DNA from 4 places in the Streptomyces sp. NPDC024017 genome. Region 3 is predicted to be linked to each of the others. Evidence: riboswitches for the same ligand, from Rfam matches in the RefSeq annotation. Region 3 holds a riboswitch; each other region holds the start of a gene.

Region 1 (5,790 bases), on a different contig from region 3:
GGCCTGGGCGCGGCGGGCGGCGACGTCGGCCAGGACGTGCTGTCCGTGTGTCGTGAGCCACAGTTGCACCTCGCGGCGGGTGCCGGGATGCGGGGCCCGTTCCAGCAGGCCGGCCGCCGCCAGGCGGTCGCAGAGGCGGCTGGCCGTGGGGAGACCGATGTCCAGGCCGTCCGCCAGAGCCGTCAGGTTCAGGCCGGGCGCCGCCTGCACGGTGCGCAGCGCCCGCAACTGGTGCAGGGACAGGCGCAGGGACGCCTCCTGGGCGGCGACCGACCACAGCGCCGTCAGACTCTCCACGGCATCGGCGATCTGCGATGCGACGGCCTCCGGGTCATCGCCCGGTCCCCTCGCCCGGTGGTTGCCGGGGCCGCCGAGATCGGTCACGAAACGGTCACTTCCATAAGGCTCCGGGTACTGATGAGGTCGCCCTCTTTCAAAGGCTGTACCCGATGAACCGAGGGGCAAGCAGTCCGGTTCAGTGCCCGGCCGGACCGGGGCGGTTCAGCCCGCGCTGAGCTCCGTCAGCGCGGCGAGCGGCAGCGTGTGCTGCGTCTGGAGGACTTTCGCGCGCAGATAGCGGACGTTGTGGGCGGTGGTGAAGACGCCCGTGGGAATCCGGTCGCGGACGTCGACGCCCAGGGACCGCAACTGGTCCGCCTTGTCGGGGTTGTTGGAGAGCAGGTCCAGTTCGCCGATGCCCAGGGCCCTGAGCATCTGGGCCGCCGCCGTGTAGTCGCGGGCGTCCTCCGGCAGCCCCAGCGCCGCGTTCGCCTCGTACGTGTCGAGCCCCTCGTCCTGGAGGGCGTACGCGTCGAGCTTGTTGTAGAGGCCGATCCCGCGGCCCTCCTGGCGGAGGTACAGGAGCACGCCGCCGCGCTCGGCGATGCGCTCGACGGCCTCGCGCAGCTGCGGGCCGCAGTCGCAGCGGGCCGAGCCGAACACGTCCCCGGTCAGGCACTCGGAGTGCAGCCGCACCAGCGGGACCGGGCCGGGCTCGCCGAGGACCACGGCCACGTGCTCCCGGCCGTCGGCCAGCCCGTGGAAGGTGACGAGCTCGGCGTCGGCCTCGTAGCCGTCGTGGAAGCGCAGCGGGACCCGGACGCGGGAGCGCGGGGTGGCGATGACGGCGGGGGTGTCGGGCATGCGGGGCCTCCGGGTTCCGTTTCCTGTTCGGCTGCACAGCCGTAGTGCTTCAGATTTGAAGCAGATCCACGTCCGGAACCCTAGTCGTGCTTTAAATTTGAAGCAACGAGTGTCGGTGTCTTGTGATGCGCGTCACGTGCACCTCGGGCGTACGCGTCGCGTCACGAACAGGCCGGTGAGGACCTCCGCCGCCACGGCACGTCGTCCGCCGCCGGTCGCGCCCCGTCCTCCTGGAGTCCCTGCGCGATCGCCGCGGAGATCTCCTCCAGCTGCCCCACCTGCTCCTCGCTGAGCCGGTCGAACAGGAAGCTCCGCACGGTCTCGACATGCCCGGGCGCCGCGTGCTCCAGCACGGCGAACCCCTCGTCGGTCAGCGCGGCGATGCTGCCCCGCTTGTCGTACCGGCAGGCCTCGCGCCGCAGCATGCCGTCCTTCTCCAGCCGCGTGACCGCGTACGTCAGCCGGCTGCGCGTGATCTTCAGCCGTTCGGCGAGATCGGTCATGCGCAGCCGCCGTTCCGGGGACTCCGACAGGACGGAGAGGATGGAGTAGTACAGGTGCGGCATGCCGGCGTCCTGCTGGAGCTGCCGGTCGATCGCGTCCTCCAGGAGCAGCGAGGCGGCGATGTAGGCGCGCCAGGCGCGCTGCTCATCGGGGGTGAGCCAGCGAGTCGTCATGCCGCCAGTGTAGGTTTGTTTCAAACTTGAACCAAGCCCGCCTTGGTGACCCGTCCAGTCCCGCCGTCCCGACCAGCCGCGGAGCGTCGATGCCTCACCCGTACGTCCTGCTGTCCGCCGCCGTCTCCCTCGACGGCTACCTGGACGACACCGGACCCGACCGCCTGCTCCTGTCGAGCCCGGCCGACTTCGACCGGGTCGACGAGGTCCGGGCCTCCGTCGACGCGATCCTGATCGGCGCCGGCACCATCCGCGCCGACAACCCGCGGCTGCTGGTGAACTCGGAGCAGCGCCGGGCCGCCCGCACGGCCGCGGGCCGGCCCGAGTACCCCCTCAAGGTCACCGTCAGCGGCTCCGGAGACCTCGACCCGGACGCCCGCTTCTGGCACACCGGCGGCGAGAAGGTCCTCTACACGACCGACCGGGGCGCCGCACGCGCCCGTGCCCTAGGCCTCGCCACCGACGTCGTCCCGCTCGGCGCCGACCTCGACTGGCGGCGGCTGCTCACGCACCTGCACGACGTCCGCGGCGTACGACGGCTCATGGTCGAGGGCGGCGGCCTGATCCACACCCAGCTCCTCACCCAGGGCCTCGCCGACGAACTCCAGCTGGTCCTCGCCCCGCTCTTCGTGGGCGACGCCCGGGCACCCCGCCTCTTCGGCCCCGGCGGCTACCAGGGCGGCCGGCTCCGGCTGCTGGAGTCGCGGCAGATCGAGGACGTGGTCCTGATGCGCTACGAACCGACCGCCCCGGGCACCGGCCCCCTGCCCGCCGCCGCCGACCACCACTGGCTGGCCCTCGCCTGCGAACTGGCCGACCGCTGCCCGCCGTCGGACACGGCGTTCAGCGTGGGCGCGGTCGTGGTCGCCGCCGACGGCACGGAACTGGCCCGCGGCCACTCCCGCGAGGCCGGCGACCCGGTCGTGCACGCCGAGGAGGCGGCCCTCGCGAAGCTCGACCCGGCCGACCCGCGCCTGCCCGGCGCGACGGTGTACAGCAGCCTGGAGCCGTGCGCCCGCCGCGCCTCACGCCCCGCCCCCTGCGCCCGGCTGATCCTCGACGCGGGCGTACGACGGGTCGTCACGGCCTGGCGCGAGCCGGACACCTTCGTGACGGACGCCGACGGCAGCGGTCTCCTGGCGGCCGCGGGAGTGCAGGTCCTCGTCCTCCCGGAGCACGAGGAACGGGCCAAGGCCCCGAACCGACACCTGCTGCGCCGGGTGTGAGCAGCGGGTGTGCAGAGTGGTCCCGCGGATGGCGTACACTGGAGTCACAACGGCGCGGGGTGGAGCAGCTCGGTAGCTCGCTGGGCTCATAACCCAGAGGTCGCAGGTTCAAATCCTGTCCCCGCTACTGAAGGCCGAGGGCCGGAATCCGAAAGGATTCCGGCCCTCGGTGCATTTCCCGATACCTCTCGCGCGTCCCATTACGGTCGGTGAGCGAACCATCCCGTTCCGCATAACAACTGACGCACCGTCAAAACCCGTCAGTCACTTGTGAAGCGGCCAACTCGCCCGATTTGAGCCAGTCATGGCAGGTAAGTCCGCGCGAAACAGGTTAATGATCAAGTGGAATCGCTGGAATACCCCCCGCGCGTCCATTAACGTTCGATAACGCAGCGCGGTCGTCCCAGCCGTCACAGAAGGCGGCTCCGTGCGCACGCGCCGAATCCCGAAAGGGAACCGGGGAACCACCACTTGGGGTGAATCGGGCGGATACCACCGTGAAAGCACGGTAGGTATACGCGCGTAGGAGACCTTCCTGCTCCGAACCCGTCAGCTAACCCGGTAGGCGAGAAGGAAGGAAAGGAGTACGCCCACGTGGCGTCCAACCGGCCTGCCCCCGCGGCCCCGTACGCGCCGAAGCGCGACAGCGACACCTTCGGCTACGGCGCTCAGCGCACCGACGAGGGGCCGTTCCAGGAGTGGAACCCCACCGAGGAGTCCATCCGTCCCGTCCGCGGCCGGCATCGCGTCACCAAGCAGCGCGGCGGAGGTCTCGCCCGCAGCTCCACCGTCCTCGGCGTCGGCGTCATAGCCGCCGTGGGTGCCGGCGGCATGGCCAGCGCCCAGACCGGCAAGCCCCCGGTGTCCATCTCCGTCCCGGACCTGCCCTCGGTGGGTTCCCTCATCTCGGACGACGACACCCCCGAAGGTTCCGCCACTCCGCTCAGCAGCCTCGGCACCGCCACCGCGGAAACCAAGCAGAGCAGCTCCGGCGCCGGCGCCGGTGAGGCCCTGCGCGCCCGGATCATGGCCCAGGTCGAGCACCAGCAGGACCAGATCGAGACCAAGGCCGCCCAGGACGCCGCGGCCGCCGCCGAGAAGGCCGCGGCGGAAGCCGTCGCCAAGGCGGAGGAGGAAGCCAAGGCCAAGGCCGCCGAGGCCAAGAAGAAGGCCGAGGAGGAGGCCAGGAAGAAGGCCGAGGCCGAGCGGCTCGCCGCCCTCGCCAAGCAGTTCACACTGCCGACCTCCTCGTACACCATCACCTCCAGCTTCGGCCAGGCCGGCGCCTACTGGTCCTCCGGCTACCACACGGGCCTGGACTTCGCCGCCCCCACGGGCACGCCGATCAAGGCCGTGCACAGCGGCACCATCACCGAGGCGGGCTGGAACGGCTCCTACGGCTACAAGACCGTCCTCACCCTCGATGACGGCACCGAGATCTGGTACGCGCACCAGTCCTCCATCGGCGTCAGCGTCGGCCAGAAGGTCAGCACGGGCGACGTCATCGGCCGCGTGGGCGCCACCGGCAACGTCACCGGGGCGCACCTGCACCTCGAGGTCCACTCCGGTGGATCCGCCGACGGCATCGACCCGATGGCCTGGCTGCGCGGCAAGGGACTGAACCCGTAAGCGGAAAACGCCCGTAGAAGCGCCGGCGGCCCTGACGACGACCCCCCGACGTCAGGGCTTCCGGATGCCCGGCCGGTGGGCGGCAGCGTTCACAGGGCCTTTGCGCCCGTAGCGGAATGAGCCACTCCGTACGGACGTTGACGCAGAACATGACTTCTCTGCGCAAGCTCGGCACCTCCGACCTCGAGGTCTTCCCGCTCGCCCTCGGCGGCAACGTCTTCGGCTGGACCGCCGACGAGGACCAGTCGTTCGCCGTCCTCGACGCCTACACCGCCGCCGGCGGCAACTTCGTCGACACCGCCGACTCCTACTCGGCCTGGGTCGAGGGAAACCGGGGCGGTGAGTCCGAAACCGTGCTCGGCAAGTGGCTGAAGTCCCGCGGCAACCGCGCGGACGTCGTCGTCGCCACGAAGGTCAGCCAGCATCCCGAGTTCCGCGGCCTGTCCGCCGGCACCATCAAGGCCGCCGCCGACGCCTCCCTGCGGCGCCTGGGCACCGACTACATCGACCTGTACTACACGCACTTCGACCAGCCGGACGTGCCCGTCGAGGAGATCATCGGCGCGCTCGACTCCCTCGTGAAGGCCGGGAAGGTGCGGCACATCGCCGCCTCCAACATCTCCGCCGAGCGGCTGCGGGCGTCCCTGGAGTTCTCCGACCGCGAGGGACTCGCGCGCTACGTGGCCCTCCAGCCGCACTACAACCTGGTCTCCCGTGACACCTACGAGGGTGAGCTCCGGGACCTCGCCGAGCGGACCGGCCTGGCCGCCGTGCCGTACTTCGCGCTCGCGTCCGGCTTCCTCACCGGCAAGTACCGGCCCGGCACGACGGTCGAGAGCGCGCGGGCCAGGAGCGCGGCCAAGCACCTGGAGACCGAGCGGGGGCAGCGGGTGCTCGCCGCCCTCGACGAGATCGCCGGGGCGCATGACGTGCCCGTGGCCACGGTGGCCCTGGCCTGGCTCGCCGCCCAGCCGACTGTGGCGGCGCCGATCGCCTCCGCGCGGACGGTGGAGCAGCTGCCCGCGCTGGTGGGCGTCGGGCAGCTGACGCTCTCGGAGGCCGAGATCGGGCGGCTCACGCAGGCCTCGGCCTGAGCCCGGCCAGGGGCTGGCCTA
Region 2 (5,790 bases), on a different contig from region 3:
AGTGAGGCCCAGGTGCTCCCGCCCGAACTGCCGCCGCTGCCCGCCCTGACACGCGCCGAGGCGGAACTGATCGACCGTTACCTCGAGGTCGTCGACCTGCTCGGCCGTATCAACCCGGCCCAGGACGGCGACACCTACCGCGGACTGCGTGCCGCCCAGGCCCTGGTCGGCAAGGCGACCGCGCTGCGTGACGCGCTGACCCTGATGCACCAGCGGGGCGAGACGGAACTGCACGCCGGCACGCTGACCCGGGCGCTGCGGGTGCTGGACGGCGAGCGGCGCACGGCCCGGCTCACCCTGCCCCCGGAGTCCGTCAGTTGACGCGCAACCGTCGGTCCGGACTCCCGCCCCGTCGGCGGAGCGTCCGGACCTGAGTTGAAACGGACCAAAAGACGTACCCCTGTTCGGAGTAGGGGGGAGACCAATTTTGGGACCGTTTCAGTTGCGCAACGCGCGTAGCCCGCGGACGGAATGGGGCATTCCGTCGCTGGTCCGGCGCTCCGCGAACCCGTGGACAGTGGCTCGAACGCACACGTGTCCACCCGAACGGGTGAGTGGTGAGTAACAACACAAATCCCCGGTTCCGTTGGGAAATCCGGACAGCCATGAGCCAAGATCCCTGTCTGACGACAAGCCCCCGCCGCTGTGGCGGGGCGATCCGGGCGGACGCCGAGTCCTGCCGCCGCCCGGATGACCGGTCGACAGGAGTGGATCGGCAGGAGTGGAGGACCCAAGCACGACGGGTCGCCGGGACGGTCACGCCATGACCGGACACGAGCAGCCCTTGGGGTGAAGCCGCGTCAGCGGCCGGGCAACTTTGTCAGCCCGAATCCGACAGGTCATCCTTCACAGGCGGCTGACGAAGGGTTGCGCATGACTGCGCTCAATCGTGTCCCGTCGCTCATGGCCCGGGCCGGCACGGCCTCGGCGCTCACCATCGCCGCCGTGGGCGGCTCGATCGTGGCGCCCGGCTTCGCCTCCGAGGCCGCGGCAGCCACACCGGCGACCAAGGCACTCCAGATCGCGGCCTCCAAGAAGGGTTCACCCTACAAGTACGGGGCCACCGGTCCGCACCGGTTCGACTGCTCCGGGCTCACGCTCTACTCGTTCAAGAAGGCCGGCAAGAAGCTCCCCCGCACGGCTGCCCAGCAGTACAACAAGACGCGCCACATCTCCGCCAAGAACCGCAAGGCGGGAGACCTGGTGTTCTTCCACTCGGGCAGCAACGTGTACCACGTCGGTATCTACGCGGGTAAGAACAAGCTCTGGCACTCCCCGAAGAGCGGAGACGTGGTGCGACTGCAGAAGATCTGGACCAAGAGCGTCTGGTACGGGCGCGTGAAGTGACCCGCCCGGCGTGCGGCGGCGTCCCTGACACGCCGCCGCGCGCCGGAGCGTGACATGGGCTCACGTGGATACCCGTGACCCCATGGCCGAGCACCGTCCCTGCACCGCGCGCAACGAGACTCCGCTGCAACGCGCCGACCGCAACTTCGTCGAGCTGCTCCAGGAACTCCGCGTCACCCAAACGGGTGTGCAGATCCTCTTCGCCTTCCTGCTGTCGCTGGCCTTCACGTCGCGTTTCGAGGACCTCGACACGGTCCAGCGCGTCACCTACGTCATCACGCTGCTGCTGGCCGTCCTCGCCGCCGCGCTCTTCACCGCACCGGCCGCGCTGCACCGCTCCCTCTTCCAGCAGGGCGCCAAGCCCCGCATCGTCCAGGTTTCCTCGCGACTGGCCACCACCGGCCTGAGCGTGCTGGTGTTCGCGTTCAGCGGTTCCGTGTTGCTGGTGGTCGACGTGACCACGGGCCGGACCGGTGGTATCGCCGCGGGCGCCGCGACCTTCCTGGTCTGCGTCGGCCTGTGGGGGCTGCTCCCGCGGCTGGTGCGGCGGGCGGGGCTGCGTGGGGAGGCGGACGGCACCGGGGGGACCACCGAGGAGGAGCCGGCCCGGAGCGACGTCAGGATCCCCGCACCGCTGCGGCGTACCGTCAAGCAGCCGTCGGGGCTTCGAGGGACGGCAGCGCACCGGGAGGCGTCGGCACGGCAGCGGTGACGGCCGCGGGCTCCGGCGGGTCGCGAGGCTCGGAGGGGCGTCGTAGCCGTGCGGGCGGCCCGGATGTCGGTCGCGCGGGCCGGGGCGGGCGAGACGGCCCGTCCGGCGGAGGGGTTGGGGAGGTCTCTCGGGCCCTGCTGCGAGGGCGTGGCCCTGTGCCGCGGCAGACGGGGTGGAGCGGCGGACGTGGGTGAGCTCTACGGCTCCTGCTGGACCACCGTCGTCACCGGCTGGACCGGAACGACCCACGGGAGTTCGATCGAGATGGTCTTGCCGCCCTCGCGGGTGGGGCGGATGCGGAGTCTGCCGCCGCATTCCGCGGTCAGCCAGCGGATGATGACCAGCCCTCGGCCGTTGTCCTGCTGGACGGCGGCGGGCAGGCGTCTGGGGAAACGCGGGTGGCTGTCCGTGACACCGATGCGCAGGTGCTCGTCGCGGTCGAGCTCGACGTCCACGGTGAACGTGGGCGACTGGCCGAAGGTGTGCTGGACGGCGTTGGTGGCGAGTTCGGAGATGATGAGCCGGACGGTGTCGGACACTTCCGTGTCCGCCGGCAGGCCCCACTCCGCCAGCGTGCCCACCACGTAGGCACGCGCTGCGGAGACCGAGGCGGGATCGCTCGGCAGAGTGACGGATGCTTCCAGATGGTCTGCCATGGCGACGTCGTCCCTTTCCCACGGGGCCGCAGCCCGACACGGAGCGGAGGGTTCGAGTACGGTCCCGGACTGGTGCTTCGTCGCCAGACTGCCACCAGAACACCCCTGAAGGACGGCGATCCACCAAGATATGCATATATCTGTCGCTCAAAGCGGTGAACTCTGCGACGCGAGACCGTATTTGGGTGGCTCGGAAGGAGTAAGGAGGAGCCATGCAGCACGGTCCCGCGGTGCGCCGGCGGAAACTGGGCGCCGAACTGCGTGCGCTGCGCACCTCGGCGGGGCTCACGAGCGGTGAGGCGGCCCGGCTGGTGGGCTGGCACCAGTCCAAGGTCAGCCGGATCGAGACGGGCACGAGCGGGGTGAAACCCGCCGATGTGCGGTTACTTCTCGACGGCTACGGTGTAGCAGACTCCGAACTTCGCGACCTCCTCATGATGTTGGCCGGATCCGACGACAGCGGCGGCCGGCACCACTGGTGGCACGCCTACCGCGGGGTACTGCCGCCTACCTACCGGGACTTCATCAGCCTGGAGTCGCAGGCCGGCGCGATGCGCACGCTGGAGACCACCGTCGTCCCGGGGCTGCTCCAGACGCCCGAGTACGCGCGTGCGGTGACGAGGGCCGCGGTGGAGGGACTCCCGGAAGACCGTCTCGACACGCTGGTCGAGGTGCGGCTGGCCCGGCAGGACGTGCTGCGCGCGGATCCCCCGCTGGAACTCAGTGCCGTCCTGGACGAGGCGGTGCTGCGCCGGGAGGTGGGCGGGCCCGGGGTGATGGCCCGCCAGCTGGAACGGCTGGTCGAGGCGGCCCGGCTGCCCCAAGTGCGCCTTCAGGTGCTGCCGTTCGCCGCCGGGGCGCACATCGGTGTCACCGGCCCTTTCGTTATCTTCTCATTTTCGAGCACTTCTGATCTGGATGTGGTTGTTCTCGACCACTTGACGAGTAGCCTCTACCTCGAACGGAAAGAAGACCTCCAGGCCTACACGGAGGCCTTCAACGCCCTTCAGATCCACGCCCTTTCGCCCGAGGACTCGTTGGATTTCATCGCCGGGACAGCCGCCGGCGCGTAAGGAGGCACCATGCGTGCACTGCCTCGTCACGTCCCCTCAAGCATCGAACTGCACGGTGTGCGGTGGTTGCGCAGCAGCTACAGCACCGGCGCGAACAACTGCGTCGAGACCGCGTGTCCGGAAGCCCCGCCCTGGGCCGGACTGCTCGCCGTGCGCGACTCCAAGGACCCGGCCGGACCCGCGCTGCTCTTCTCTCCGGGGAGCTGGGCTGCGTTCGCGGCCGGGGTGGTCCGTATGTGACCGAGTTTGATCAGACAGACCGTCATCGTGCGACGCACGGCCGTGTCACGCCGACTCACGGCCGCGTCTCGCCGATCAGCCGTACAGCGCGTTCGATCTGCTGACCGGTCAGGTCCGCGCGGGCGGTCAGCCTGAGCCGTGAGATGCCGTCCGGCACGGAAGGGGGCCGCAAGCAGCCCACGGCCAGGCCCGCCGCGCGGCACTCCGCCGCCCAGCGCACCGCGTCCTCGGGTGAGGGCGCCCGCACCGAGACCACCGCGGCGTCCGGACGTACCGCTTCCAGACCCGCGGCGGTCAGGCGTGCGTACAGTTCGCCCGCCACCGCACGGGCCCGTGCCGCCCGTTCCGGCTCGCGGCGCAGCAGCCGCAGGGCCGACAGGGCCGCCCCCGCCGCGGCGGGGGCGAGTCCGGTGTCGAAGATGAAGGTGCGGGCCGCGTTGACCAGGTGGTCGACGACCCGGGCGGGGCCGAGGACGGCTCCGCCCTGGCTGCCGAGCGACTTGGAGAGCGTGACCGTCGCGACGACGTCGTCGGCACCCGCGAGCCCCACGGCGTGCGGGGCGCCGCGGCCGCCGTCGCCGAGGACGCCCAGCCCGTGGGCGTCGTCGACGACCAGTCCGGCGCCGTGCTCCCGGCAGGCCTCGGCCAGCGCGGTGAGCGGGGCCGCGTCGCCGTCGACCGAGAAGACCGTGTCGGACACGGTGATCGCCGTGCCCTCGTGGGTGGCCAGCGCCTTGCGCACGGCGTCCGGCTCGGCGTGCGCCACGACCTGGGTGGTGCCGCGGGCCAGCCGGCAGCCGTCGATGAGCGAGGCGTGGTTGCCCGCGTCGGAGACGATCAGGGAGCCGTGCGGGGCCAGCGCGGTGACCGCGGCGAGGTTGGCGGCGTAGCCGGAGGAGAAGACGAGGGCTGCCTCGAAACCGCAGAAATCGGCCAGTTCGCGCTCGAGTTCGGCGTGCAGTTCGGTGGTGCCGGTGACGAGCCGGGAGCCCGTCGAGCCGCCGCCCCAGGTCCGCGCGGCCCGGGCCGCGCCCTCGGTGACCTCGGGATGGCGGGCCAGCCCGAGGTAGTCGTTGCTCGCCAGGTCGAGGAGCGGCGAATCGGCCGGACGGGGGCGCAGAGTCCGTACGAGTCCGGCGCGGGCACGCAGCTGCGCCTGCTCGTCGATCCAGCCGAACGCCATGGGTGGTCCTCCGGGGAATTTGTAGGCAGTGCACAGACACTAGCGGGATCACCAGCAGGTCACTGTGTGGCAATACCCACACCTCGAAGCGACTCTGTTGTACGAACTCTCCTTGGCCCGGGGCGCCTCCTTAGGACAGGATCGGCTTCCATGGACCTGCTGAACACGCTGGTGGACAAGGGGCTTCGGCGCGAGCTGCCGACCCGCGACGAGGCACTGGCCGTCCTCGCGACGTCCGACGACGACCTGCTCGATGTGGTGGCCGCGGCCGGAAAGGTGCGTCGGCACTGGTTCGGCCGACGGGTGAAACTGAACTATCTCGTCAACCTCAAGTCCGGCCTGTGCCCCGAGGACTGCTCGTACTGTTCGCAGCGGCTCGGCTCGACGGCCGGGATCCTGAAGTACACCTGGCTGAAGCCCGACCAGGCGTCCGACGCGGCGGCGGCCGGTGTGGCCGGAGGGGCCAAGCGGGTGTGCCTGGTGGCGAGCGGGCGCGGCCCGACCGACCGGGACGTGGACCGGGTCTCCGAGACGATTCGGACGATCAAGGACAACAACGAGGGCGTCGAGGTGTGCGCC
Region 3 (5,790 bases):
CGTCCGGCTGTCCGCACGGGCAGCGGTGCGCGATCGCGCGCAGACCGCGCGGGGGCCGACCGAGCTGCTGCTTGAAGGCCTCGACGTCGGCGTCGCTGGGCTCGGTGCGCGGGGTGGTCGGCGGGGGCGTTTCCATGACTGTCTTCAGGCTGTCTTTCTCTGGGTTCAGGTCACTGACTGGGGCTCGGGTCACTGGCCGGAGGCGTCGGCCTTGTCGACCCCGTCCCAGACGTTCGAGTACCAGGGGCGGTCGGCCGCCCCCAGGTCGGTGCGCGACTGCTTCGCCGCGCGCGGGTCGACGACGATGAAGCCCGTCTCCCCCGGCATGACGTAGTGCAACCGCTGCCGGATCTGCTGCTCGGCGTACGCGTCGTCCTGCCAGCGCGCCTTCAGGTCGCGCAGCCGTTCGACGCGCTCTCGGGCCTGCTGCTGTTCGCGCTGGAGGTCCTCGATCTCGGCGCGCTGCGAGACGTACTCCCGCATCGGGTAGGCCAGGGCCACGATCAGCGAGCACATCACCAGGGCGAGCAGCGCGGCCCGGCCGGTCAGCCGCGAGCGGCGGGCCTGGCGCTTGGTCTGGGAGCGGTAGACCCGGGCCGCGGTCTGCTCACCGAGCAGCCGGATCCTGGTCGCGGTGGAGAACCGGTCCCGGTCCTTCACGGCCATCTGTCCGCCTCCCGCTCCACGTCATACGCGCGTACGTCCCCGGACACGGTACGGGACCGAGTACGGGGACGTACGTACGACTGGCGCAAGCCTCGACGGGCCGGGGCTTTTGCTGATCAGCCCTTGAAGCGCGGGAAGGCGCTGCGGCCGGCGTAGACCGCGGCGTCGTCGAGGATCTCCTCGATGCGCAGCAGCTGGTTGTACTTGGCGACGCGCTCGGAGCGGGCCGGGGCGCCGGTCTTGATCTGGCCGCAGTTGGTGGCGACGGCCAGGTCGGCGATGGTGACGTCCTCGGTCTCACCGGAGCGGTGCGACATCATGCACTTGAAGCCGTTGCGCTGGGCCAGCTCGACGGCGTCCAGGGTCTCGGTCAGCGAGCCGATCTGGTTGACCTTGACCAGGAGCGCGTTGGCGGCGCCCTCGTCGATGCCGCGGGCCAGGCGCTCGGGGTTGGTGACGAACAGGTCGTCGCCGACGAGCTGGACCTTGTCACCGAGCTTGGCGGTGATGGTCTTCCAGCCCTCCCAGTCGTCCTCGAACAGCGGGTCCTCGATGGAGACGAGCGGGTACGCGTCGACGAGCTCCGCGTAGTACTCGGTCATCTCGGCGGCCGAGCGCTGCTTGCCCTCGAAGGTGTAGACGCCGTCCTTGTAGAACTCGGAGGCGGCGACGTCGAGCGCCAGGGCGATCTGCTCGCCGGGGGTGTAGCCGGCTTCCTTGACGGCCTCGAGGATGAGGTCGAGGGCCTCGCGGTTGGAGCCGAGGTTCGGGGCGAAGCCGCCCTCGTCGCCGAGGCCGGTGGCCAGGCCCTTGCTCTTCAGGACCTTCTTCAGCGTGTGGTAGACCTCGGCGCCCCAGCGCAGGGCCTCGGAGAAGGACTCCGCGCCGATCGGGGCGATCATGAACTCCTGGATGTCCACGTTGGAGTCGGCGTGCGAGCCGCCGTTCAGGATGTTCATCATCGGCACCGGCAGCAGGTGCGCGTTGGGGCCGCCCAGGTAGCGGAACAGCGGCAGGTCGCTGGCCTCGGAGGCGGCGTGGGCGACGGCGAGGGAGACGCCGAGGATGGCGTTGGCGCCGAGGGAGCCCTTGTTGTCGGTGGCGTCCAGGTCGAACATGGCCTGGTCGATCAGACGCTGCTCGGTGGCGTCGTAGCCGACCAGCTCCGGGCCGATCTGCTCGATGACCGCGAGCACGGCCTTCTCCACACCCTTGCCGAGGTAGCGGTTCGAGTCGCCGTCGCGGAGCTCGATGGCCTCGAAGGCGCCCGTGGAGGCGCCGGACGGGACGGCGGCACGACCGGTGCTGCCGTCGTCGAGGCCGACCTCGACCTCGACCGTGGGGTTGCCTCGGGAGTCCAGGATTTCCCGGGCTACGACGACGTCGATGGACGGCACGAGCATCTCCTTCTTGGTGTGACGCGGTGACGCGGGTCGCGTGGACCCGGCGAGGTGCGGGCCCGGTGGCTCGCGACATGAGCCTAACCGGCTCCGGGCGATCGGCCACCGGGTCGCCCACCCCATGGACAGAACCGAGAGTAAATTGTTTCCGAACGGAACAAAGCCCGTTGCCGAAAAAACCCCGCCCCGGTGCGTACGGGGGATGACGCACCGGGGCGGGGAGACCGTGGACCCTGGGCGGGTCCGGGTGGGCCGCTGCTTACTTCAGGTGCAGCTGCTGGCCCGTGTAGATGAGGTTGGCATCGTCGATGATGTCCTTGTTCAGCTGGTAGAGCTTCTCCCAGCCGCCCTTGACCTTCTTGTCCTCGGCGATCGAGCTGAGGGTGTCACCCTTGACGACCTTGTACTCGCCGTCGCCCTTCTCGACCTTCTTGCCGGTCGGGGTGGTGACGGTCTTCTTGGCCGCCGGACGCTCGTCGGAGCGGGAGGCCGGCTGCTGGGTCTCGCGGGACTCGGTGCTCTGCTCGGAGGAGCTGCCGGAGTCGCTCGAGGAGCCGCCGCCGGTGTAGCCGGCGCTCGACAGGCCCTTGCCGCAGACCGGCCAGGCGCCCTTGCCCTGGCTCGCCAGGACCTTCTCGGCGATCTCGATCTGCTGCTCCTTGGTGGCCTGGTCGGCGGTGGAGGCGTACTTGGTGCCGCCGTAACCGGACCAGGTGGAGGCGGAGAACTGCAGACCGCCGTAGTAGCCGTTGCCGGTGTTGATGGACCAGTTGCCGCCGGACTCGCACTGGGCGACGGTGTCCCACTCGGAGGCGGTGGCGGCGGAGGCGTTGCCGGCCGCCATCAGCGGGGCGGCGACGGCGGCACCGGTGACACCGGCGATGGCGATGACCCGAGAGGCCTTGGACGGACGGCGGTGCGTGCCCTTGCCGGAAAACAGCATGGAGAGATCCCCTCACCGACGCCTGCGAGGTGAGCTGTCGGGTTCGGGCCGGTTGAGTTGCCCGGCCGCGTCCCTCCCGGGACACGGCTTCACCCCAAGCCCTTCCGGCACAACTGGCCGGTCGGGCACCTACCTTGGGTCCCCCGCTCCTGCCTACGGCGCTTGACGCGACGACTGTTCCCGTACGGCCGCTGGCAGGATTCGGCGTTGCGGCAGCCGGGGCTCGTGGTGACGAGCGGTCACGACCGTAGACACGCGATCCGCGGAATTTCAAAGACGATCAGGGCTTCTGAGATCTATCTCTCACGGGCCTCAAACGGGACATTCTCCGCGAATCATGACGCGAACTCGTGCGGTTTGGGGGCGACTTCCGCCAACGTTTCCGCACTGCCCGAACAGCTACTCCTCGTCCCCTTCGCCCTCCACCGTGAGCTTCTGACCGGGGTGGATGAGGTTCGGGTCGGTACCGACGGCCTTCTCGTTGCCGTCGTAGAGCGCGTGCCATCCGCCGCTGACCCGAAGGGCGTCGGCGATGGACCAGAGGCTGTCGCCGACGCCCACGATGTAGGCACCTTCGGACGCGTCAGCGGAGGCCTCGTCACCGCGCGAGGAGTGACGGCCCGTGGACTCGTCCGCACGGCCGCTCTCGGGCGTGCCGGTCTCGTCGGCACTGGGACCGCGATGGCGGCCGGAGCCGGCGTCTGTCGGCGCCGAGGAGTCGTCGCTCTGCTGCGAGTTGCCGGACCGGCCGCTCTCGGGGGTGGCCGACGGAGAACCGTCGGACTGCCGGTCCTGCGACGAGTCGGAGGATGCGGACGACTTGCCCGGCTTGGCGGTTTCGTCATCCGACGATGACGACGTGTCAGGCGACGACGAAGACGAGGAAGGACTCGCGGAAGGAGACGAACCCAGCGAGTCGAGCAGACCGGGCGAGTCCTCAGACCCGGATGATTCAGACGAGTCGGACGAATCCGACCCCTTGTCCTGCTGGAGCCCGGAGAGCAGTCCGCAGGTGCGCCACGCGCCGACCCCCTGGTCGGCGAGGATTCTCTCCGCCACGGCTATCTGCTGGGAGCGGCTGGCCAGGTCGGCGCTCGCGGCGTAGTCGAGGCCGCCGTGGTTCTCCCAGTCCTCCTGGGACAGTTGCAGGCCGCCGTAGTAGCCGTTGCCGCTGTTCTGGCTCCAGGCGCCGCCGGTCTCGCAGTCCGCGACCCGGTCCCAGGTCGTGCCGTCGGCCGCACTGGCACCGGAGGCCCCGAGGAGCGGGATCGCGATGGCGGAGCCGGTCACTCCGGCCGCGACGAGGAGAGCCGGAGCCTGGCGAGGGCGACGGTGCCGACCGTTCCCGGAGAGCATACGGAGACCTTTCACGAGGCATCAGTGACCGACGCGTCCGGAATCCCGGGCCGCGTTGATGGGTGAACGTATCGGCAGACGATCACTTGTCACAAGTTAATGCCGCGCAGATCACGTGAAGATCACAGTCCTGATGTTTCGTCACCTCCCGTCGGTGAGAACTCCACCGGCAGCGTGCGCAGCCCGCGCATGATGAGGCCGCCGCGCCATCTCAGCTCGGCCGGATCCGCCGCGAGCCGGAGGTCCGGGAGACGGGTGAGGAGGGTGGCGAGCGCGGTCTGGCCCTCCAGGCGGGCGAGCGGGGCACCGAGGCAGTAGTGGATGCCGTGGCCGTACCCGAGGTGCTGGTTGTCGCGGCGGGCGAGGTCCAGCACGTCCGGATCGGCGAACCGTTCCGGGTCCCGGTCCGCGGCGGCCAGGACGACGAGGACGGGGTCGCCGGCCTCGATGTGCTGCCCGCCGAGGGTGAGGGGCTGCGTGGCGAAGCGCCAGGTGGCGAGTTCGACGGGGCCGTCGTAGCGGAGGAGTTCCTCGACGCCGGTCTCCAGGAGGCCGGTCTCCCCCGCGGCGAGTGAGGCCTGGAGCCGTGCGCGCTGCTCGGGGTGGGTGAGCAGGGCGTAGGTGCCGTTGCCGATGAGGTTCACGGTTGTCTCGAAACCGGCGAACAGCAGGATGAAGGCCATGGCCGCCGCCTCGTTCTCGGTGAGGTGCTCACCGTGGTCGGAGGCGCGGATGAGACCGGAGATGAGGTCCTCGCCGGCGGCGGGTTCGGCGGGCAGCGCCTCCCGCTTGCGGTGGATGAGGTCGGCGAGGTAGCCGCGCATCTTCTTCACCGACCGCGCGACCCCGCCCCTGGGCCCGCCCTGGTGACGGATCATCATGCCCGCCCAGTCGCGGAAGTCGTCCTGGTCCTCGCGCGGGACACCGAGCAGGTCGCAGATGGCGTAGATGGGGAGCGGGAAGGCGAACTCGTGGATCAGGTCGGCGGATCCCTTGCGCGCGAACCCGTCGATGAGGGTGTCGGTGAGCTCCTGGACCCGTGGCGTGAACTCGGCGACCCGGCGGGGCGTGAAGGCCTTGGACACGAGCCGCCGCAGCCGGGTGTGGTCCGGCGGGTCGATGTTGAGCAGATGCGTCATCAACTCGGCCTTGCGCTCCCCGGGGATCCCGGTCTTGCCCTTGGCGTGCGCCGGTTCGTCGTGATGCGCGGGGTTCTTCGAGAGCCGGCTGTCGGCGAGCGTCTGCTTGGCGTCGGCGTACCGCGTGACCAGCCAGGCCTCCACACCGCTGGGGAGCCGCGTCTTGTGAACGGGGCTGTGCTCGCGGAGCCAGGCGTAGGCGGGGTAGGGGTCGCTCGCGAACTCCCAGGTGAAGAGGTCGGGAGCGGCCGCGGGGGTGCTGGGCTGGGGCTGGTCGGTCACGCCT
Region 4 (5,790 bases), on a different contig from region 3:
TCGAGGGCCGCCGTCAGGTACTCGGCGCGCGCGTCGAAGAGGGGGCTGAGCAGTTCCATGACCTCGGGGGAGTAGGCCGAGGCGGCGGAACTGCTGCGGTGCACCTTGTAACGGCGGTGCTTGGCGTTCGACTTCAGGTAGTCCTCGACGATCGCCTCCTGCTCGACGCCCACCGCGAGCAGCGTGACCGCGACGGACAGACCCGCGCGGTCCTTGCCCGCCGCGCAGTGCATCAGCGCCGGGACGCTGTCCTGCGCGAGCGCGTGCAGCACCCGGGAGTGCTCGTCGGTGCGGTGCTTGATGATCGTGCGGTAGGAGGCGATCATGCGGCCCGCCCCCTTGCCGTCCGCGAGGATCTCGCGCAGCTGGTCCAGGTCGCCGTCGCGGACCATCTTCCAGAACTCGGCGCCGTCGGCGGGGTCGCTCAGCGGCAGGTTCACATTGCGCACGCCGGGCAGCTCGACGTCCGGACCCTCGAGCTTCTGGTCGGCCGCGTTGCGGAAGTCGAAGATCGTGTGCAGGCCCAGTGTGGTCAGGAAGGCGGCGTCCTCCCCGGTCGCGTGAGCGAGGTGGCCGCTGCGGAACAGCACTCCCTGGCGCACCCGCCGTCCGTCCACGGTCGGAAGTCCGCCCACATCACGGAAGTTGCGCACTCCGGCCAGCTCGGGCTCGGTCGACGGGACCTGCTGTGTCACGAGGGCTCCTCCCCTTCGGCGCCGCCGCCGCGGCTCGTCGGCGGGCACCACTCGACGATACGACATGCCTGCCTGGGGCAATGAGTTGTCCACAGGCGTTGCCCAGAGCCCCCACAGCCCTTGATGATGTTGCCGTCTGGTCGCACCTGATCGGGCTTGTTCGAACCTGTGAGGGCATGATGGTGGAGATCTCCGAAGACGGTCGTACGTGGGTGCTCTCCGGGCCGGCCGGCAGCTACGCCGTCCATGTCACCGACCGGGACGAGCTGCTGCACCTGCACTGGGGCCCCCGGATCGGCCTCGCCGACGCCGAGGCCCTCGCCGTCCGGCCGCTGCCGGACTACTGGCCCTTCGAGGCCCCGCTCGACGGGCGCGAGGAGTACCCGGTCGAGGGCGGCCCCCGTTTCGTCCGCCCCGCCCTGTCCGTGCGCACGCCCGAGCGGCGCGGCACCGAGTGGGTCTTCGAGGGGCACGACACCGAGAACGGCGAGCTGCGGCTCCGGTTCCGGGACGGCGACCTCGCCGTCACGCTGCACTACCGGGTGCGGTCCTCGACGGATGTCGTCGAGCGCTGGGTGACCCTGGACAACCGGGGGCCGGCCGTCGAACTGCTGCGCGCCGACTCCGCCACCTGGACCCTGCCCGACCGCGACACCTGGCGGCTGTCCCAGCTGCACGGTCGCTGGGGCGCCGAGTCGCGGCTGACGCGCTCCGCCCTCACCCACGGCGAGAAGGTCATCGGCAGCCGCCGCGGCCACACCTCCCACCAGCACCTGCCGTGGGTCGCCCTCGACACCGACGCCACCGAGGAGCGCGGCGAGGTCTACAGCTGCGCGCTGGGCTGGTCCGGGTCCTGGCGCGTCGCCGTGGCCCAGCTCCCGGACGCGCGCGTGCAGATCACCGGCGGAGCCGGCTACGACGACTCGGGCCTGCTGATGCTGGGCACGGGGGAGTCGTACACGACCCCCGTCTTCGCCGGGCTCTGGAGCGACGGCGGCTTCGGCGGGGCGAGCCGTGCCTGGCACGCGTACCAGCGGGCGTACGTGATCCCGGACGCCGGCCGGGACCGGCCGGTGCTGTTCAACTCCTGGGAAGCCACCGAGTTCGACATCTCCGAGGAGCAGCAGCGGGCGCTCGCCGAGCGGGCCGCCGCCATGGGCGTGGAGCTGTTCGTGGTCGACGACGGCTGGTTCGGGGCGCGCACCAGCGACCGGGCCGGGCTCGGCGACTGGACCCCGAATCCCGACCGCTTCCCGGGCGGGCTGAAGCCGCTCGCCGACCACGTGCACGGCCTCGGCATGCAGTTCGGGATCTGGGTCGAGCCCGAGATGGTCAACCCGGACAGCGACCTGTACCGCGCGCACCCGGACTGGGTGCAGTACCAACCGGGACGAAAGAGGACGGAGTTCCGCAATCAGCTCGTACTGAACCTGGCCCGCGAAGACGTCCGGGAGTACCTGTGGGAGCAGCTCGACGCGCTCCTCTCCCGTGCTCCGATCGACTACGTCAAGTGGGACTTCAACCGCTGCTTCACCGACGCCGGCTGGCCGGACGACCCTTACCCGCAGCGGCTGTGGATCGACCACGTGCACGGCTTGTACGCCCTGCTGGACCGGCTGCGGGCCGCCCACCCGGGCGTCGCCTTCGAGTCCTGCTCGGGCGGTGGCGGGCGGATCGACCTCAGCGTGCTGAGCCGCACGGACCAGGTGTGGACCTCCGACAACACCGACCCGCTCGACCGGCTCGCCATCCAGCACGGCTTCAGCCAGATCCATCCGGCCCGGGTCATGGCCGCCTGGGTCACCGACAGCCCGAACGCCATGCTCAACCGGCGGGCCAGCTCCCTGCGGTTCCGCTTCGTCAGTGCCATGGCCGGCGTGCTGGGCGTCGGCGGCGACCTCACGAAGTGGACGAGCGAGGAGCTCGCCGAGGCGCGGGAGTGGGTGGGGCTCTACAAGGAGATCCGGCCGGTGGTGCAGCGCGGTGATCTGTACCGGCTGCGTCCCCCGGAGGGCGGACTGAGCGCCGTGCAGTACGCCCTCGGCGACGAGACCGTCGTCCTCGCCTGGCTCCAGGCGCAGCGCTACGGCGAGGCCGTGCCGGCGCTCCGGCTGCGCGGCCTCGACCCGGCGGCATCGTACGAATGCCTCGAAACGGGCGAAGTTCACCGAGGGGCCGTACTGCTCCATCACGGACTGCGGGTCGGCCTGTGCGGGGATCTGGACGCCACGGTCGTCCGCCTTAAGCGGAAGTAGCCCTTCTGTCCGAATAGGGCGCTTAAGTCGTTAAGGGGTAACGTGCCCCGATCGTAAAGGAGATGAGGTCGGGGTGCGTGACCATCGTCATATTCGTGACGATGTGTTGTTGCCATGTTCACGTAATTCTGGCGTTATTCAGGGATATTGAGGAAAGCGGGAGATCCGTAATCCACGCTCGGTGACGTCACATGTGCCGACGCGTCAAGAAAAACACCGTCATGGGCAACCGCAAGCTTGTCCTATTGCGTCGTGGTCGCTTACGTTCCACACCAATCCGGACGGACGCCTAATCCTGCCGCCGCCCGGAGCCCCACACACTGACCCGACGTACGGCAGGAGCGGGGGACCCACAGGTAAGACGCCTGTTCCGGTTCCCGGAACGGCTTGGGGTTAAGCCGCGCCCTGGCGCGGCCGGGCATCTCCAGCTCGCACCCGACAGCTCACCTCGCAGGCGACGGAGAGGAATTCGCCATGCCCGCGAAGGGTAAGCACCGCCGCCCCAAGACTCAGCGTTTCACCCGCTCCATCGCCGTCGCCGGAACCGGCGGGGCCGCCCTCGCCCTGCCGCTCATGGGGGCCGCCGGCGCCCACGCCGCCACCCCGCAGTCGGCTCCTGAAAAGGCCGTCCAGTCCGCTCCGGCCGCCGAGAAGAAGGCTGCCGAAAAGGCCAATGGTGCCCGCACGTACACCGTGAAGGCCGGCGACTACCTCGCGAAGATCGCCGACGACCAGAACGTCAGCGGCGGCTGGAAGAAGCTCTACGCGGACAACCGCGACGCCGTCGGCTCCGACCCGTCGCTGATTCACCCGGGCCTGAAGCTGTCGATCGGCAAGAAGGCGGCGAGCGCGCCGAAGCCCGCGGCCCCGTCCGCGCCGAAGTCGTCGGCCTCCAAGTCGTCCGCCGCCGAGTCGGCCCCGAAGGCGGAGACCGCCGCGAAGCCGGCCGCCGCCAAGCCCGCCGCCAAGCCCGCCGCCGAGAGCAACTCCAGCGGCTACGCCCTCCCGGTGGACGGTGCCACCGTCGGCACGCCGTACCGCATGTCCGGCAGCATGTGGTCCAGCGGTTACCACACCGGTGTCGACTTCGTCGTCCCGACCGGCACCTCCCTCAAGGCCGTCGGCGCGGGCACGGTCGTCTCCGCCGGCTGGGGCGGCGCCTACGGCAACCAGGTCGTCATCAAGCTGAACGACGGCCACTACGCCCAGTACGCCCACCTGTCCCAGCTCTCCGTCTCGGCCGGCCAGACCGTGACCGCCGGGCAGCAGGTCGGCCTGTCGGGCGCGACCGGCAACGTGACCGGACCGCACCTGCACTTCGAGATCCGCACCACGCCGGACTACGGCTCCGACGTGGACCCGGTCGCCTTCCTGCGCTCGCACGGCGTCTCCGTCGGCTGACCGACCGCACGACCACCTGCCTGACACGCGACCGAAGGCCGGACCCCGATCCCCGGGTCCGGCCTTCGGTGTGTCCGCCTCGAACGCCTCAAGGGATCGACAGGGGGCGGCAGTTGCGACACAGTGATCGCATCGTGAGTGCAAGCGCTTTCTGAAGGAGCTGTGCCCCGTGCCGACCACCCGCAGAACGTTCGCAGCCCTGGCAGCCGGAGCCGCTCTGGCGACCATCGCCCCGCCCGGGAGCGCGAGTGCCGCCCCCGGGCGCCGACGCCTCATCGCTCACGACGACTTCTGCCACGGCCTCGGCCAATGGGTCGCCGAACTCCAGGACGGCGGCACGGTCACCGCCTCGCGCGGCGTCCTGGAGATCGACGTACCGAGCGGGGCGACCGTCTGGTTCACACGGCGTCTCGACGGCCCGTACGTCCTCGAGTACACCGCCACGCCGGTGTCCGAGGGAGGGGTCAACGACCGGGTCTCGGACCTCAACAACTTCTGGAACGCGACCGACGTCCGCTCCCCGGGCGACCTCTTCGCGACTCCGCGCGGCGGCGCCCTCGACGAGTACGACCACCTCACGACGTACTACGCGGGCTACGGCGCCAACTACAACACCACGACCCGGCTGCGCCGCTACGTCGGCGAGCCCGGCGTCCGTCCCCTGGTCTTCGACTACACCGAACCGCTGCTGGTCCCGGGTGAGCCGAACCGGGTGCGGATCGTCTCCGACGGCTCCACGGTCCAGTGGTGGAACAACGGGCGGCCGGTCTTCGACTACACCGACCCGCAGCCGTACACGAGCGGGCACTTCGCCTTCCGGACCGTGTGGAGCCATTTCCGGATCAGTGGATTCCGAGTCTGGCGACTGACCCCGGAACGTCCCTGACGGGCGATGTATTCCGGAGTTGGCGAACAGTTTAGGAGTGGCTTATCTCACCGTCCGTCAACCCTTTCCTACGGTCGCGTAGGTCACATTCGAAGGTGAATCATGACCTGCTGTGGCAGACGATTCGAAGAGTGACAGCAGAGCAGTGATCGGGTCGTACGTGGCGTTGGGGGACAGCTTCACCGAGGGCGTCGGTGATCCCGGCCCCGACGGCGCGTTCGTCGGCTGGGCCGACCGGTTCGCCGTCCTGCTCGCCGACCGCAGGCCCGAGGGCGACTTCCAGTACACCAATCTCGCCGTACGCGGAAAGCTCCTCGACCAGATCGTGGCGGACCAGGTTCCGCGGGCCGTCGACATGGCCCCGGACCTCGTCTCGTTCTGTGCCGGGGGCAACGACATCATCCGGCCCGGCACCGACCCGGACGAGGTGGCCGAGCGCTTCGAGCGTGCCCTGGTCCAGCTCACCGCCGTGTCCGGCACGGTCATGGTGACGACCGGTTTCGACACCCGTGGCGTGCCCGTGCTCAAGCACCTGCGCGGCAAGATCGCCACG

What was found. Region 3 has a riboswitch for cyclic di-AMP ahead of AB0G20_RS19145 (transglycosylase family protein). Riboswitches for the same ligand answer to the same signal wherever they lie in the genome.
Region 1: another riboswitch for cyclic di-AMP. It lies ahead of AB0G20_RS04800 (M23 family metallopeptidase); the one in region 3 lies ahead of AB0G20_RS19145 (transglycosylase family protein).
Region 2: another riboswitch for cyclic di-AMP. It lies ahead of AB0G20_RS31570 (C40 family peptidase); the one in region 3 lies ahead of AB0G20_RS19145 (transglycosylase family protein).
Region 4: another riboswitch for cyclic di-AMP. It lies ahead of AB0G20_RS13555 (LysM peptidoglycan-binding domain-containing M23 family metallopeptidase); the one in region 3 lies ahead of AB0G20_RS19145 (transglycosylase family protein).

What each region holds. Positions count from the first base shown of each region.
Region 1 covers NZ_JBEZYZ010000002.1:20,753-26,542, reverse strand. Annotated here, with positions in the region: gene AB0G20_RS04825 (MarR family winged helix-turn-helix transcriptional regulator) at 1-384, opposite strand, end outside; gene ribA (GTP cyclohydrolase II) at 502-1,143, opposite strand; gene AB0G20_RS04815 (MarR family transcriptional regulator) at 1,305-1,820, opposite strand; gene AB0G20_RS04810 (dihydrofolate reductase family protein) at 1,910-3,046, shown strand; tRNA gene AB0G20_RS04805 (tRNA-Met) at 3,100-3,173, shown strand; cyclic di-AMP (ydaO/yuaA leader) riboswitch at 3,473-3,629, shown strand; gene AB0G20_RS04800 (M23 family metallopeptidase) at 3,641-4,675, shown strand; gene AB0G20_RS04795 (aldo/keto reductase) at 4,825-5,769, shown strand; gene AB0G20_RS04790 (PrsW family intramembrane metalloprotease) at 5,788-5,790, opposite strand, start outside.
Region 2 covers NZ_JBEZYZ010000013.1:181,479-187,268, forward strand. Annotated here, with positions in the region: gene AB0G20_RS31560 (ATP-dependent Clp protease proteolytic subunit) at 1-5, shown strand, start outside; gene AB0G20_RS31565 (hypothetical protein) at 13-321, shown strand; cyclic di-AMP (ydaO/yuaA leader) riboswitch at 658-870, shown strand; gene AB0G20_RS31570 (C40 family peptidase) at 874-1,347, shown strand; gene AB0G20_RS31575 (DUF6328 family protein) at 1,430-2,059, shown strand; gene AB0G20_RS31580 (ATP-binding protein) at 2,257-2,715, opposite strand; gene AB0G20_RS31585 (helix-turn-helix transcriptional regulator) at 2,928-3,788, shown strand; gene AB0G20_RS31590 (DUF397 domain-containing protein) at 3,798-4,028, shown strand; gene AB0G20_RS31595 (8-amino-7-oxononanoate synthase) at 4,084-5,211, opposite strand; gene bioB (biotin synthase BioB) at 5,362-5,790, shown strand, end outside.
Region 3 covers NZ_JBEZYZ010000006.1:440,557-446,346, reverse strand. Annotated here, with positions in the region: gene AB0G20_RS19160 (DUF501 domain-containing protein) at 1-136, opposite strand, end outside; gene AB0G20_RS19155 (septum formation initiator family protein) at 190-666, opposite strand; gene eno (phosphopyruvate hydratase) at 783-2,063, opposite strand; gene AB0G20_RS19145 (transglycosylase family protein) at 2,326-3,009, opposite strand; cyclic di-AMP (ydaO/yuaA leader) riboswitch at 3,014-3,180, opposite strand; gene AB0G20_RS19140 (transglycosylase family protein) at 3,409-4,365, opposite strand; gene AB0G20_RS19135 (cytochrome P450) at 4,488-5,786, opposite strand.
Region 4 covers NZ_JBEZYZ010000004.1:488,090-493,879, forward strand. Annotated here, with positions in the region: gene AB0G20_RS13545 (tyrosine-protein phosphatase) at 1-695, opposite strand, end outside; gene AB0G20_RS13550 (alpha-galactosidase) at 875-2,950, shown strand; cyclic di-AMP (ydaO/yuaA leader) riboswitch at 3,259-3,420, shown strand; gene AB0G20_RS13555 (LysM peptidoglycan-binding domain-containing M23 family metallopeptidase) at 3,425-4,351, shown strand; gene AB0G20_RS13560 (DUF6250 domain-containing protein) at 4,521-5,237, shown strand; gene AB0G20_RS13565 (SGNH/GDSL hydrolase family protein) at 5,383-5,790, shown strand, end outside.